2 regions of the Paenibacillus sp. UNC217MF genome follow, and region 2 is predicted to be linked to the other one. Evidence: predicted binding sites of a transcription regulator. Region 2 holds the regulator's gene; the other holds the start of a gene.
The links. Region 2 encodes NrdR, which represses ribonucleotide reductase genes. Its sites were predicted from a motif close to AACACNATATATNGTGTT; they were not measured.
Positions count from the first base shown of each region.

Region 1: the regulator NrdR is predicted to act here: its motif matches at 3,326-3,343, upstream of BP95_RS31680 (adenosylcobalamin-dependent ribonucleoside-diphosphate reductase).

Region 1 is NZ_KK366031.1:186,027-194,301, reverse strand. Features, by position in the region: gene BP95_RS31680 (adenosylcobalamin-dependent ribonucleoside-diphosphate reductase) at 155-3,235, opposite strand; gene BP95_RS0129255 (DEAD/DEAH box helicase) at 3,501-5,390, shown strand; gene BP95_RS0129250 (YqhG family protein) at 5,416-6,555, shown strand; gene BP95_RS0129245 (hypothetical protein) at 6,736-7,971, shown strand; gene BP95_RS0129240 (YqzE family protein) at 8,037-8,275, opposite strand, start outside.
Region 2 is NZ_KK366031.1:28,023-36,297, forward strand. Features, by position in the region: gene phoU (phosphate signaling complex protein PhoU) at 1-442, shown strand, start outside; gene polA (DNA polymerase I) at 603-3,275, shown strand; gene mutM (DNA-formamidopyrimidine glycosylase) at 3,377-4,210, shown strand; gene BP95_RS0128490 (MntP/YtaF family protein) at 4,354-5,094, shown strand; gene coaE (dephospho-CoA kinase) at 5,124-5,720, shown strand; gene BP95_RS0128500 (lytic transglycosylase domain-containing protein) at 5,717-6,304, shown strand; gene BP95_RS0128505 (alpha/beta-type small acid-soluble spore protein) at 6,372-6,593, opposite strand; gene nrdR (transcriptional regulator NrdR) at 6,721-7,200, shown strand; gene BP95_RS0128515 (hypothetical protein) at 7,429-7,716, opposite strand; gene BP95_RS0128520 (energy-coupling factor transporter transmembrane component T family protein) at 7,804-8,275, opposite strand, start outside.

The DNA of each region.
Region 1 (8,275 bases), 160 kb from region 2:
CGCCTCTCTTCATTATCCAAGCAGCGCCACCGAATTGTTATCCATGCCGCCACGGTGACAAGGTAGCCGATGTATTGCCCCGACTATTACAATGAACGTTACATACAAATGATTCACAGCACTCATTTCTCTCAAATCTTCGAACATAAGCTCTTTATGAACAACGGCTGTATCCACAGTTCGCACACGTCTTGCAGCCTTCCATATTGATAAGAGAAGCTGAACCGCAGGAAGGACATAAGTCTCTCGACATCCCGCTCATCATCGGTGGAGATGTATCTTTCTGAGCAGATGATGAATCTTCAATCGCAGCTGCGATTGGTTCCTGTTCGATCGATTCCTGTCGTGAAGAATTAACCTGTTGATGATTGCCACTGGCAGTCTGATTGTTGTTTTTTGACTGATGGCCATTTTCACTCGATTGTTGGTTATTGTTATGCGACTGACCGCTGTCATTTTGATGGTTCTGCTGACCGTTTCTCCCTTTACTATTTCGCTGAAGCTCTTGATCACATGCCTGCTCCTGCATATGTGTCTCCAGCGCTTTTGCGACTGCATCTGCAATCGACTCCACCCGATTAGCACCGAAGCCAACGGAGCCTGAACCACCGATTCCCTTCAAATGCTTGATTAACAGCTCTACTTTGTTCCCATGGTCGCCATAGCGCAGGAACAGGGAACATACGCGGCCTAGCGCTTCCGCCATCGCAAATACATCGGATCCAGCCTTGCCGACGTTTAAGAAGATTTCTGCAGGAATGTCATTCAAATCATTAATCGTAATGTACGCCATCCCGAACGGCGTATTAATCTTATACGTTGCCCCGCGCAATACTTGTGGACGGCGCTTGTACACATTATTTGAGCTTGCTGATTCAGACTCTCCCCCCTTGGTTGCAGTTACCTCAGCAGAAGGAGAAGCATTGCCATGTGTAGATTCCTGAGTAGATTCCTGACCGTCATTACTTTCCTGCGCTCGTACTCCATCCTTCTGTTCATGATCTGAAGAGACACTCAAAGATGATACACCAGACGAGCCAGTATCCTGCCGATGAAGCTGCTGCTCATTTCCATTCCCATTGTTCTTCGTCTTCTGCTGATCTTCAGAAACAGAGGAAGACTCGCAATGCAGAACCCCTCCCTGTGTTGATTGCGGCTTCTCCTGACCGTCCGTATTAAAATGATTCTGCACGGATTGCTGCTTCTCCTGATTGTCCGCACGGAAATCATCCTGTTCAGGCTGCTTTTGCTGCGAGTTCGAATGGGAATCAGCTTGCCCCAATCCTGAATGGTTGCTCTCTTCCTGCTTCGACTCTTTCTCCGTCGACAGCACTTGCACGTCTCGACTTCCATCTCGGTAAATGGTTACACCTTTACATCCGAGGTCGAACGCCAGTTCATACAATTCCTTCGTCTGCTCGACAGTAAAGTCATTCGGACAGTTCGCCGTTTTGGAAATCGAGCTGTCCACCCAGCGCTGAATCGCTGCTTGCGCACGAATATGATCCTCTGCTGACAGATCCATCGCTGTTACAAAGTAATCTGGCAGCTGGTCGTTCGGATGCGCATCCTTCCATTGCTGCGCAATCGGCACGAACTGCTCGTCATAGCCGAGACGGCTCTGGCGGTAATATTTGAAGGCGAAGTACGGCTCGATCCCGGTGGAAGTGCCAACCATGGTACCCGTGCTGCCCGTCGGCGCTTGTGTAATGACCGTTACATTACGCATCCCCTTCGCTTGAATTGCTTCTTCGACCTCAGGATATACACCGCACATTTGCTTCATGAAGCCGCTTGACAAGTAAGGCTCTGCTTGAAAGGCAGGGAAAGCCCCTTTCTCCGCAGCAATATCCGCAGAAGCCAAGTAGGCCTCGCGAGCAATAAAGCCGAACAGTCGGTCAAGGAATTCGAGCGAGTAAGGACTTCCATATCGGATTCCAAGCTTGATCATCAATTCTGCCAATCCCATCGAGCCAAGCCCGACACGCCGCTCCTTCTGTTGATTGTTTTTATTCTCCTCAAAATGATACGGAGTCTTATCTATGACGTTATCGAGGAAGCGCACCGCATAACGCGTTACCTTCGATAGCTCCTCCCAAGCAACATCCCGCTTCTCAGCATCATAAAACTTGGACAGGTTGAGCGCAGATAAATTGCAGACACCCCACGCCGGCAGTCCCTGTTCTCCACAAGGATTCGTACAGATAATCGGGTTGAAATACCAGCTGTTCGACATCTGATTATAATGCTCCATGAAGACAACACCCGGTTCCGCCGACTTCCACGCCGACTCTATAATCGTATGCCAAATGTCGCGGGCCTTAACTGTCTGATAAGGAATGACGGGCTTGCCTGCCTTCTTCCACTTTTCCAAATCTCCATCCCACTGCTCATCATAGTCCGGATCACTCGTATCTGGGAATACAAGCTCCCAGTCCAAGTCCTCCTTCACGGCTTTCATAAATCCATTGCTAACACAGACAGATAAGTTCGCATTCGTCACTTGACCTGCAGTCTGCTTCACCGTAATAAAATCCAAAATGTCCGGATGCCAATCATACATCATTAACATTAAGGCACCACGCCGGCTGCCGCCCTGCTCGATAAGTCCTGTCGTATAGCTGAATAAGCCTCCCCATGAAACCGCTCCACTGGATGAGCCATTAACACCACGCACAATAGCCCGTCTTGGACGAAGCGAGGATAGATTGATGCCAACGCCGCCACCCCGAGCCATAATCTCTGTCATTTCCGAGAGCGTCTGCATAATCCCGCCTCGACTATCCTTCGGAGACGGAATGACATAGCAATTGAACAAGGTTAGCTCCTCACTTGCTCCTGCTCCTGCTGCGATTCGTCCACCCGGGACAAGCTTCCAATCATCGAGAATATATCTGAATTTGTCCGTCCATTCTGCTTGCTTCTCCGTAGTCTCAACGGAGGCAATTGCAGATGCCAATCGATCCCACATTTCCTCCGGTGTTTTCTCCACGGTCAGGGTAACATGCTCAATAGATGTCTGGATGGTCGCCCCGCTTCGGAGTGCAACAGATAAGTTCCGGCCATTACGTGCAGTAACCTCTCCAACCTCCTTCGTCGGAAATTTCGGATCATCTTTCGTTAATACAAGTACAACGTCCCCCACTCGGGTATTATTCGTATCTGCATCCTTTTTTGCATATCGATCTAGAAATATCTTCTCACTTAATCCTTCCAAGCGTTTCTTCTGTGGCATATTCAAAGAGAACGACCTCCTGGCTTCTTCAATTCATCAAATCATTACCGACAACCACGTGCGTTAGACCTGCTTACATGGTATGTACTAAACACTATATCTAGTGTCCAAAAAGCATTTTACATCAACATATACAAAAACACTGTGATAAATCCCTCATTTCAAACTCTTTCCATCGTATCGTATGAACAGTTATGAAATAAGAAGATTACGTCCATACTACACGGTAATGAGGAATAACGAATCGATTAGGGAGGGAGACAACATGCGTACGTATCAGCCGTCGAACGAAGAGTCTCGTACACCGAGTAACGCTTCTACGACACTAGCTTACCCCGGAATCGAAGCATCTATGGGAGCTGTGGGTAATAATGGAGATAACCCCTCCTCATCCTCCCGTACTAGCACAGCTGCAATAGGTAGCATCCCCCTTACTATCGAGAACGGATGGACGGACGAGCTTCTTGCTCGCATTGACAAAAACAGCCCTTGGGATGATTGGACCTTATTCCGGCTTGCATACGAAGCCCAGCAGGCAAAGCGAATTCATGCATTTGACGAGCTTCAATGCTTAACTCATATTACAAACGTCGATCCACTGCCGCATCAATTGGAGACAGCCCGCAAAGTGCTGCATGATATGCGAGGCAGAGCAATATTAGCCGATGAAGTAGGTCTCGGGAAGACAATCGAAGCCGGTCTTGTTTTGAAGGAATATATGATTCGTGGACTTGTGAAGCGAGTGCTCATCTTAGTGCCCGCCTCTCTTGTGCTGCAATGGGTTCGTGAGCTGAACCATAAGTTCGGCATTCCCGCGATTGCCCAAAAGAAGGGATATCAATGGGCGAATGACATCGTAGTCGCTTCCATGGATACAGCTAAGCGCGATCCGCACAAGGAAATTCTCATGGAGCAGGAATACGATATGTTAATCGTTGATGAAGCCCATAAACTGAAAAATCGGAAAACAACGAACTATCAATTCATTCAGCATTTGCGCAAGAAATACTGTCTTCTGCTAACTGCTACACCCGTTCAGAATGATATGAACGAGTTGTATAACTTGATCAATCTGCTGAAGCCAGGTCAGCTGGGCGGTCAAGGGGAGTTCAGCACGAACTTCGTCGCAGACAAGCGGATGCCGAAGAATGAGGGCATGCTCCAGAGCGAGCTATCGAAGGTCATGGTGCGCAATCGCAGAGGTGAAGGCAATGTTCATTTTACGAAGCGCATCGTTAAGAATGTTCCACTCACCCTCTCGCCGGAAGAACAGGCGCTCTATGATGGAGTCACTCGATTTGTAAAGGAGCAATATCGAACAAGCAGCGGGGATATCGGCAGCATGTTCTCCCTCATTACGCTGCAGCGGGAAGTATGCTCCAGTCGGGATGCCGTCTTCTTAACACTCGTGAATTTGTCAAAGAAGCTTGCCGAGGACTCCCCTATTCGCAATTATATCTGGGATCTTGTCGATCTCATTAAAGGCATTAATGCGAATACTAAAGCCGAAACGGCGATGAACATTATTCGCGAGATTAATGAAAAAGTTATCGTGTTTACCGAATACAGAGCTACCCAGGAGTACTTGCTGCAGTATTTCCGCAATGCCGGTCTAGTCGCAGTTCCTTACAGCGGAGGGATGAACCGCGGCAAGAAGGATTGGATGATGGATCTTTTCCGCGGACGGGCACAGGTCATGATTGCAACAGAAGCCGGGGGCGAAGGTATCAATCTGCAGTTCTGCCATCATATGATTAATTTTGATTTGCCATGGAACCCGATGCGCGTAGAGCAGCGGATTGGTAGGGTACATCGGCTTGGTCAGAACAATGATGTGAAGATCTACAACCTATCAACGCAAGGAACGATTGAAGAATATATATTGAACCTGCTTCATGAGAAAATCAACATGTTCGAGATGGTCATCGGCAGTCTCGACATGATCCTGGAACGGTTCGAGAAGCAGGATTCTCTCGAGAAGAGCCTCTCCCGCATTCTTCTGGAATCGGATTCGGAAGATCTGATTCGCACCGAGGTGGAGCGTTTAGGCAATTCGTTAAATGCGATACGTGAAGAAATAGATATGGAAGACGACGAGAAGAGTGCAGCAATAAGTAATCTCCTGCATAACATGAGTGCCGAGATTGAAGGATGATGACAGGAATAGGAGGTAGGAAGGAATGAATACGGAGCAAGTACGACGATTTGTGCTCGATTATTTGGAGGCCACCGATTGTCATATCATGGAGACCTCACCTGCCAGTGTAACCGTGAAGCTGTCAGAACGAGCCGATCGGAAGCTTACGAACCGTCCCTACTATTGGGGTTTCGTTGATCGCACAGGGGCAGAGCCCGAGACGATGCGATTCACCTTCGTATTCGATCCTTCTGCGATGCCGCCTGAACCTCCTCGTGGACCTTCTGCCCCGCCAGTCCTGCCACCTGCGGGTAACGCCACAGCTCCGCCAACTGGTGCAACTATTGCTCCGCCTCCGGGCTCTACCCCTGCCGGTACAGCCCCCGGCGACTCCATCCTCGGTCGCTACTTCGGCGTAGCACCCGCCTTCACAGGCGGCGGTGGAGGCATAGGGCGAATTCCACGCGAGGATGTTACCTTCGGTAGCCGGCGGTTGTCGAGCATCATGCAAGCGGTTCATGAAGAGGGTAGCTTCATTCAATTGTTCGCTGAACCAGCCAATGCCAGCAGTACTGCTGCAAGTAGTTCCACACGAGGTAGTAAGCGTTCTACTGCATATGAGCCATGGCTTCTCTTAAATCTTAACGTCGAATTTGCTTGCGATCTGAAGAGAGAGGAAATTCATTCGTTCGGAATATCTCTTGTAACGGGACGCATCCGGACTGACTTCATGGAACAACTGCTGTCCATGCCCTTGTCCCCTAAGCTTCCTTCCAATGTGCATGTTGCGCCTTGGTCGTTGTCTATTCAACAAGCCCGCGAGGCTGTAGAAAGACATTTAATCGATCTCATCTCTACCTATGACAATACATGGGCTGTGGAGGCGTCAGAACGATTGGAAGAAGAGCTTGCGAGATTGAAGTCTTATTACGAACCTCAGCTTCAGCAATTCAGCACCGATGCCGAGCAGGCTGCGAATATGCCATCCAACAAGGACAAGCATGGCGGAGATGATTCCGACACTGATCCCGAACAAGGGAATACAAATTCCCCTTCGAAACAAGAACAGATCCAGCAGCAATATGACATGAGGTGCCAAGAGATTCGGTGGCAATTCGAGCCTCGGATTGCGGTCAATTTTCTCAATGCAGGTCTGATTCATCTTCCTTCGACATTGGCCTAAGCCTATCAATCATGAACAGTGCAGAAACGCCACATTGCGGCAAAAATAGAACGTGTAAAGGACAAGCACCTGAACAATGGAACGACACCATTTTTAGAGCTTGTCCTTTACAATTAAGGAAATCAACTAACAGCAACCGATACAGAAAGCCTGTAACAACGGAAATTAGAGGTGATTCGCATGAATAATGAACCTTGGTGGACGAAATTGGCTTATATCGCCGCATCCGCTGCACTGACTTCCCTTGTAGCTGGCAGTGTTACTGTCGGCATTCTGTTTGCATCAAGCGAAGCCAAGCCACTATCGGGCAGAACCAATGAGAACTTGGTAAGCGAAGCTTATGCTCCGCTCTCCTTTCAACAATCCTTATTTAGTGAACATTCGATCATCTTGACGTCTACTTCTGCTTCGTCTACCTATCACACCTTCCAATCTGCACCCGCATCTTTGACCCCGCTATCAGGGGGTGGAGAGAACAAACAGATTGATGAAGCAATTATCCACTATCAGCAGCAGCTCGCCAAGAAGGCCCCATTCCAGCAATGGGAGCATGCAGATACAGAACGCTTCCCTCTTGGCCCTGGCATGCATGGGTGGTTCATCCGCGTCATGGACAAGCAAAAGCAAATTGGATATATGATTCTACAGGCAGATGCCGATGGTCGAATACGACTGTCGGAATATGGGATTGGCGAACAGCAGCCCTTCGATGAATCAACCTTACAGGATGCATTGTTAGATCGACAGCAGCAGCTTGCTGAGGAACATAATAAGGAAGTTCATGTAACGAGCATTTACCCGTACCAGCTAGCCCCGCTGCTTACCGTATGGCGAGTGGAATGGCACAACGGGAACGTTGATTGGCTTGATGCGCAAAGTGGAGAATGGCTCCCGCTGCCGAAGCAGTATGCACCAGCGCCAACAAAGCGAGATGCAAATGATAGCCCGACCTTGTTGAGTCAGCCCTCAGCGAGTCAATCTAAACGCATGGACAGCAAGGAACGATTGCTTCCAATACAATTGCTATCCTCTCATGCCGCCGCCTCCTCGCAGAGCTACAGCGAGGTTGCCTCTTCAAGCAGTTTGATTGCACCATTTGATCCCTATGAGAAAGTGAACTGGATGACTAAGCTATCTATAAATAGCTCTAAGGAGCTTCCTCTTACTTATCGTGATCAAAATTGGGTTTATGTACAGCGCATAAGTGGCGGGGCTGTTAATCAACCTTTTTCGTATATCGGGATTCAGAGATGGATGTTTGGAGGAGGAAATAGAGATGGTCAGAGCAATTCAAGCGATTTGACAAAAACAAGCGACAATGTGTATGTAATCGTCGCTTCTCAAGACATGAAATCCATACGCTGGCTCCCCTCCTCAGATGCACTGCAGGCGGGGGCATTTATTCCACAGTCATAAAAATATGTTCATAGCTTGATCCTTGCAAAGAGGCACGACCTTCAAAGGCGTGCCCCTTTTTTTGCCTAAGGTTGAGAAGGCGTCCCAGATCCTGATGATGGAGAATTTGAGGCTGTTTTGACTTGTTTGCGCAATAGTCGGAGCACATTTAGTTCTCTGGCCCGCTTGAGCAGAGGCTTGCTTGCACTCCCCCATTGGCCAGCCCACATTTTAACTCCGAATGGCACCATTCCGAACCACTTCGTTTGCCACGATTCCTTTGCACGATTTTTCCGCTCCATTTGACGCTCCCGACGCGCTTCAA
Region 2 (8,275 bases):
GCCTGTTGCGAAGGATTTGCGCCGCATTCTCGTTTCCTTCCGCATCTCCAATGATCTGGAGCGGATGGGAGATCTGTCGATTGACGTAGCGAAGGTTGTGCTGCGCATGGAAGGACAGACGCTCATGAAGCCGTTGATTGACTTGCCTCGCATGGCGGAGACGGTACAGCTGATGATCAGGGAGTCGATTCAAGCTTACATTAAGGAAGACGTGAATCTTGCTTACAAAATGGCGAAGGACGATGACCTCGTCGACCAGTTGTACAGCCAGATCTTCCGAGAGCTGTTGACGTACGTTGTGGAGAATCCGCAAAATGCATCTCAGGCGATGCTGCTTACCTTCGTCGGACGCTACATCGAACGGATTGCCGACCATGCGACTAACATCGGTGAGGCGGTCGTCTATCTTGTGACGAACCAACGCCCTGATCTGAATAATTAATCTTATGGAATCATTGATGAATATGTCATCTTATTCTCCATCCTCCAACCGACCGCGGATCACCCGGTCGGTTATTTTTTTCCCATAATATCATCATTTTCTTTTCTAGTACTGGCTATGCTATCATGAAGGTAGAGAATGGATTGAGGTGCATGAATCAATGGATAAATGGATCATTATTGACGGCAACAATATTATTTACCGCGCTTTCTTTGCAATGCCTCCTCTGACGAATGCTCAAGGATTACATACAAATGCTGTATACGGATTCACGACGATGCTTCTTCGCGTTATTGAAGAAGAGAAGCCGACCCACTTGCTGGTTGCATTTGATGCTGGCAAGGAGACATTCCGACATGGAGATTACAAGGACTATAAGGGCGGTCGGGAGAAGACGCCTTCTGAGCTGTCAGAGCAGTTCCCTGTCTTGAAGCAGCTCCTTGATGCGCTTGGTGTTCCTCATTTCGAGATGAGCGGATACGAGGCGGATGATATTATCGGTACCTTGACTCGCGAAGCGAATGAGCAAGGAATTGAGATGGCGGTTGTGAGCGGGGATAAGGACATGCTCCAGCTTGCTTCTGATCAGGTTACGATTCTGCTCACGCGCAAGGGTGTGACGGAGATTGAGAAATATACACCAGCAGCTTTGCAGGAGAAGTATGGCATTGAGCCATTACAAATTATTGATATGAAGGGTCTAATGGGCGATTCCTCGGACAATATTCCGGGTGTGCCCGGTATTGGAGAGAAGACGGCTCTTAAGCTGCTGCATCAATTCGGCAGCGTAGAGAGTGTGCTTGAGCATGTGGACGAGCTGAAGGGCAAGATGAAGGAGAACCTCATTAATCATGCTGAAGACGCACGCATGAGCAAGAAGCTTGCAACGATCTTCCGTGAGGTGCCGCTGGAGAAGAGCCATGAGGAGATGGCGTATCACGGCATTAAAGCGGACACGGCGATTCCGATGCTGCAGAAGCTCGAGTTCAAGTCAATTATTGAGCGTATGGAGAAGATCGGCCTGATCGAGGGCGGCACAGTTGCATCAGCACCTGCTGATGAAGAGCTGTCTGAGGATAAATTGAACGTGCAGCTCGTGAGTGGCGATTTCAGTGGGTTGAAGCAGATAATTGCTTCCGCGGATACAATCATCGTGGAAGCGCATGGAGACAATCCACATCAAGCAGAGCTTATTGGTGTGCTTATCGCGGAAGAGGAGTCCAACTGGTTCTTGACCCGTGAGGAGCTTCTATCTGACGAGGCACAGTTCGTACGGGAATGGATCGCCGATCAAGGGAAGCCGAAGAGCGGCTACGATATGCATTATGCGGAATTGGTGCTGCATTGGACAGGCGTTCCCTATGATGGTTCCGCATTCGATGCTCAGCTTGCTTCCTATGTGCTCAACCCGGATGATGCGGCACTGTCCCTTCAAGCGATTGCGGAGAAGTACGGCTTGTCGTCTAGCCCGACGGATGAAGAAGTGTACGGGAAGGGCGCCAAGTTCAAGGTTCCTGAACTTGAGACTGTTGCGCTGCACGCTGCTCGCAAGGGCAAGCTTGTTCGCCAGCTGAAGCCTGTGATGGAGCAATTGCTCCAGGAGCAGGAAATGAACCGGCTTTATTTTGACCTGGAGCTTCCATTGTCTCGTGTACTGGCGCAGATGGAGAAGACCGGCATTCAAGTCGATACAGATGCGCTGAATCAATTAGGTACACAGTTTACAGAACAAATTGAGACGACAATGAAGCGTATTTATGAGCTCGCAGGTACGGAGTTTAATGTTGGTTCGCCGAAGCAGCTTGGTGAGATTCTATTCGATAAGCTCGGACTTCCTGTCATCAAGAAGACGAAGACCGGATATTCCACAGATGCGGAAGTATTGGAGAAGCTGGAGCCTTACCACGAGATCATTCCACTGATTCTGCATTACCGTCAAATGACGAAGCTCCAATCGACGTATATTGAAGGATTACTGAAGGAAGTGCGCAAGGAAACGGGCAATGTCCACACTTACTTCCGTCAGACCATTACAGCGACCGGACGGCTAAGCAGCCAATATCCGAACCTGCAGAATATTCCCGTTCGGCTTGAGGAAGGACGCAAGATTCGTCAGGCGTTTGTTCCTTCGGAGAAGGGATGGCATATCGTTGCTGCCGACTACTCTCAGATTGAGCTTCGTGTATTGGCTCATATCTCGGGAGACGAGAAGCTGAAGGAAGCCTTCCTGCATGACATGGACATTCATACGAAGACCGCGATGGACGTATTCGGTGTATCTCCTGAGCAGGTTGACGCGAATATGCGCCGTTCGGCGAAGGCGGTTAACTTCGGGATTGTATACGGGATTAGTGATTACGGACTGTCTCAGAACTTGAATATTACACGCAAGGAAGCAGCGCAGTTTATCGAGCAGTATTTCGCTGTATTCCAAGGCGTTAAGCAGTATATGGAAGACATCGTGAAGCTCGCTCGCCAAGACGGCTATGTAAAGACAATGCTGGAGCGCAGACGGTACTTGAAGGATATTCATGCTTCCAACTTCAATCTGCGTTCATTCGCAGAGCGGACGGCGATGAATACTCCGATTCAAGGAACGGCCGCAGATATTATTAAGCTCGCTATGGTTCAGATGGATGCTCGTATGCGCGAAGCGGGGCTGAAGAGCCGAATGCTGCTGCAAGTACACGATGAATTGGTATTCGAGGTTCCAGATGAAGAGATGGAGACGATGTTGAAGCTTGTTCCTGAAGTAATGGAATCGGCTATTGAGCTCTGTGTTCCGCTGCGAGCAGATGTAAACAGCGGCGAGAATTGGTATGAAGCGAAGTAGAAAGTAAGCCTAAGGCGGTGAGCGAGAACGATGTAATAACCGCCAAGCCTACATGAGAGCGGCTTTTTCGGTATAATGAAAATATCAAGAGGTGATTGGACATGCCGGAATTGCCGGAAGTAGAAACAGTCAAACAAACATTGAATACATTGGTCGCTGGAAAGCGGATTGAGCGGGTAACGGTTACGCTGCCTCGTATTATCCAGCGGCCGTCAGAAATAGAGCAATTTTGTGATGCATTGAAGGGTCACACGATTGAACGGGTTGAGCGCAGGGGCAAGTTCTTGCGGATCCTGCTGGATGGGCTTGTTCTTGTATCCCATCTGCGTATGGAAGGTCGCTACGGCGTATATGCTGCTAATGAGCCAGTTGAGAAGCATACGCATGTTATTTTCCATTTCGATGACGGTACCGAGCTGCGTTATAAGGATGTCCGCCAATTCGGCACGATGCATCTATTCGCAGCAGGAGAGGAATGGGAGCAGCCTCCTCTTCATAAGCTGGGAGTAGAACCCTTGTCTCCTGAATTTACTGCCGAACGCTTCGCGGAAGCGATGAGAAGACGGCGCAGCTTTATTAAGCCAGTCCTGCTGAACCAGCACATCGTAGTAGGAATCGGAAATATTTATGTGGATGAAGCTCTGTTCAGAGCAGGCATTCACCCAAATCGTGCGGCAGATGAGCTTACGGATGAAGAGTACGCGCTTCTGCATCGCGCGATTATTGAAACCCTTCAAGATGCGGTTGAAGCTGGCGGCTCCTCCATCAAGTCATATGTAAATGGCCAAGGGGAAATGGGGATGTTCCAGCATCAGCTGCAAATGTATGGACGTCAAGGGCAACCTTGTGTTCAATGCGGCAGTATCATTGAGAAGACAGTAGTCGGCGGTCGGGGGACCCATTACTGCCCGGTATGCCAGCATCGTTCTAAGTAATGGAAACCTAGGTAAACTGAAAAGTTGAATAAGCACTCTTATCCACTCTTGCCCATATGATATGGTAAATCGGGATTCCTGAGCTGTGAGTTGTACGCTAGTTTGCACTAGCTTGGGAACTGCCTAGCGGGAGGGAACGGTAGTTGCTTATTCATACAGTATCTTTGTTCATCCTGGCTTTTGCCTTGAGTCTGGATAGCTTCGGAGTAGGAATGACCTACGGATTGCGCCGGCTCCGCATCCCTTGGACTTCAATTGCTGTCATTGCATGCTGCTCTGGACTGGTCATTCTACTGTCGATGCAAGTAGGAAACTTGCTTATTCAGTATGTATCTCCTGCTGTAGCTCAATGGATCGGATCACTTATTCTTGTCGGGATTGGCTGTTGGGCTATCCTGCAGCTGCTTCGCTCATCGCACGATGAGGATGATCCGTTGGATCACATAGTAAGCAGTGAAGATGCGGCAGCAGATCAGATGCATATATCAGCAGTTGTTCAATCCTCTTCAGTTCCATCTATTCCGATGGGGGATGAGCCGAAGCAAGTGGTGCGCATTCAATTGAAGAGCTTGGGCGTTGTCATTCAAATATTGAAGACTCCAAGCGCAGCGGACATGGATCGTTCGGGCACCATTAGTGCAATAGAGGCTGCGTGGCTTGGAGTAGCGTTGTCGTTGGATGCATTTGGAGCGGGTATAGGAGCCGCGCTGTTAGGCTATCCTGCACTCATGACCGCGATTGTTATTGCCTTATTCAGCGGCATATTTCTGCGACTCGGCATTCATGTTGGGATTGCATTCGCAGGCGCGCGCTGGATTGGGAAGCTGTCATTTGTGCCAGGACTGATGTTAATTATAATGGGGATTATTAAGCTGCTGACGTAAGCGGCATTATTATAGAATGAGGTGAAGGCATGAACATCGGGTTAACCGGAGGCATTGCTTCCGGCAAGAGCACCGTCTCCCGATTACTAGTGGAGCGAGGCGCTCTGCTGGTTGATGCTGATAAGATTGCCAGGGAAGTCGTTCTCCCTGGCAGTCCCGTGTTGGAACAAATTGCGGTGCATTTCGGATCGGACATGCTGCTTGCGGACGGAACGCTCAATCGGAAGCGATTAGGGGAGGTTGTCTTTGCAGATGAGACAAGTCGCAAAGCGTTAGAAAGCATCACCCACCCGGCTATCCGGAAGGAAATCCAGCGTCAAATGCATCAATATGAGACGGACCATCCAGAACGTCTTGTTGTCGTTGATATACCGCTCCTGTATGAGTCAGGTCTAAGCGAGATGTTCGATTCGATATTGGTAGTGTATGTTCCAAAAAGTGTTCAATTACAGCGTCTAATGGAACGGGACGGTTGGAGCGAGCGCGAAGCTGAACAGAGGCTGAATGCTCAGTGGAGTATGGAGAAAAAGCGAGAGCTGGCGGACATTATTATCGACAATAGCGGTTCGTTGGAAGATACGATCAAGCAGCTCGACCATTTCTGGTCGGAGAAAGGCTTGCTATGAATCGTATGATGAAAATGCTCCGCAAAAAGAGAGTGCTATTGCTGTTGTTTTTGGGCATGCTGTTCTTGCTGTTCGTTCAGTCGCAATGGCTGGGGAGATGGATGTACCCGATTGCATATGAAGACGAGATCCGCAAATATGCAGCTCAATATGATGTAGATCCTCTGCTTGTGGCTGCTATCATTCGAGTGGAGACGAACTTCCAAGCGGGGCGCGAATCTCGCAAGGGAGCGATTGGAGTCATGCAGCTGATGCCGGAAACGGCCACATGGGCGATGGAGCAGCTGAAGATGAATAATCGTTGGTCTTTGGACGAGTTGAAAAATACGGCCGACCCCAATATTCTTATTGGCACATGGTATCTGAAATCGCTGCATAAGCAATTCAATGAGAATTGGATCGCGGCGATCGCTGCTTACAACGCGGGTCCCGGCAATGTGAACAAATGGATTCGCAACAAAGTATGGGACGGCAGCTATGACACAGCCAAGCAGCAAATTCCATATGGGGAAACAAAGTTGTACGTACAGCGTGTTATCCATTATTATGATAAGTATAAAAACATCTATCCGAAAATGAAGTAGAATGAAGAAGAAGCATCGGACAAGCCGATACCGTTATCGCGCATGATGTCCGACGCTTCTTCCGTCATTATTTGTATTGACCTGCAAGAGATTGTTCAGCGATTTGGACAAGGCGCTTCGTGATGTAACCCCCGATAGAACCCGTGTCACGAGTTGCCATGTTGCCATAGTATCCGTCAGATGGGATGGCAATGCCCAACTCTTGTGCGATCTCGAACTTCATTTGTTCAAGAGCTGCTGTCGCTTGAGGTACGACCAAGTTGTTGCTGGAACGATTGTTTTGGCTCATTTGATTCACCTCCTTGCGGTTGGTAATTGTATTGTGTGCATTCTTTCAAAGATCATTACAGGTAACCACTGGTAACTTTTTAAAAAGTGAATTGTGATAACATCAAGAGTAGAACGGAGGAACGAAAATGAAGTGTCCTTATTGTGACCACTTAGGAACAAAGGTACTTGATTCTCGTCCAGCGAACGACAATAAGTCTATTCGCCGCAGGCGGGAGTGCGAGCTGTGCAGCAGACGCTTTACTACATTCGAGATGGTGGAGGAGACTCCGCTCATCGTTATTAAGAAGGATGGAAGCAGGGAAGAGTTCAGTAGGGATAAGATGCTGCGCGGACTTATTCGTGCCTGTGAGAAGCGTCCCGTATCTGTGGAACGGCTGGAGATGATTGCTTCGGAGGTCGAGAAGCAGCTGCGCGATACCGCCCATGCGGAGGTAGACAGCCGTGTCATCGGTGATTTCGTCATGGAGCAGCTCTATCCAGTAGATGAAGTTGCTTATGTGCGGTTCGCATCGGTCTATCGTCAGTTCAAGGATATCAGCATGTTTATGAAGGAACTGAATCATCTTCTGTCGAAGAACGCCCTTGGCGAACACTCAGATAAATAATTCAAATGAGAACCTCTTAAGCAGTAATCTGCTTGAGGGGTTCTTTGTATTTTGTCGATCAATCAATTGTAGTGTGGGTTATAAATAACTACAGATCTACATTGCAGACGACTTTCCATCGTAGCGGGCATTTTCCCCGTTTTGAGGAGCTGGAGCGTTATCTCGAATTGTTCGTGAGTTTGTCGTGCAAATAAAAACTCCCTCAAACATTTGAGGGAGAATAGGTCGTTAAAAAATAATTCGTCTACGGGTATCAAGCAGCACGATAGCAAGGAGATCGAAGAGCACCAACGGCAAGATGAAAGGGAAAAATGAAGTGTGTACTTTTCCCGCATGCTTTACGGAGTTGACCTTTAAGTACACTCTCTTTTTATCTACTTTCACGATGGTGCCTGTATATATGTTACCGTTTTTGGCCTTTATCTTTACGAATTTTTTCAAGAACTTTACACTTTTGGAGTAATGGGGGGATAACGTCTTAGACGTGATCTTCTTAGGCGTGATTTTTTTAGGCATAGAAAGACCTCCTTTTCGCATAATAGCGGAACATACAATGTGCTTAGATATGTTATGCATGATGTACGAAAAGGGTGTCATAATGTGTCACAATTGTCCTTGATACCATTGTACGAACCCAAGTTTCCAGGATACGTAGTAGCATAACGCGATTCCGCCTAGCAGAAGGAAGAGTAAGGCCCAATCCTTCCATGTAACTCGAAGCTTCACATAATAAGCTCTTCCACGTCGGCCTGTGAATCCCTTCGATATCATGGCGGCAGCTACACGCTCCGACTTGCGGATAGCTGAAGCAAGCAGTGGAATTGCATGACGCTTCCATGCCCGCAGCTTGCTCTTCCAGCCACGCTCCCGTTCTATGCCTCGCATGCGGTGGGCATCCTGTATGATGCGCAGTTCTTCCTTGAAGAAGGGTAGGAAGCGATAGCCTGCCAGAATACCGTATGCCCACTTGGGCGACAGCTTGCACTGCTGCATCAGGCTCAGTATGAAGCGAACAGGATCTGTCGTCAAGATGAAGATGAGCGACAAGGCGGAGAAGATAAGCACTCTGAGTCCG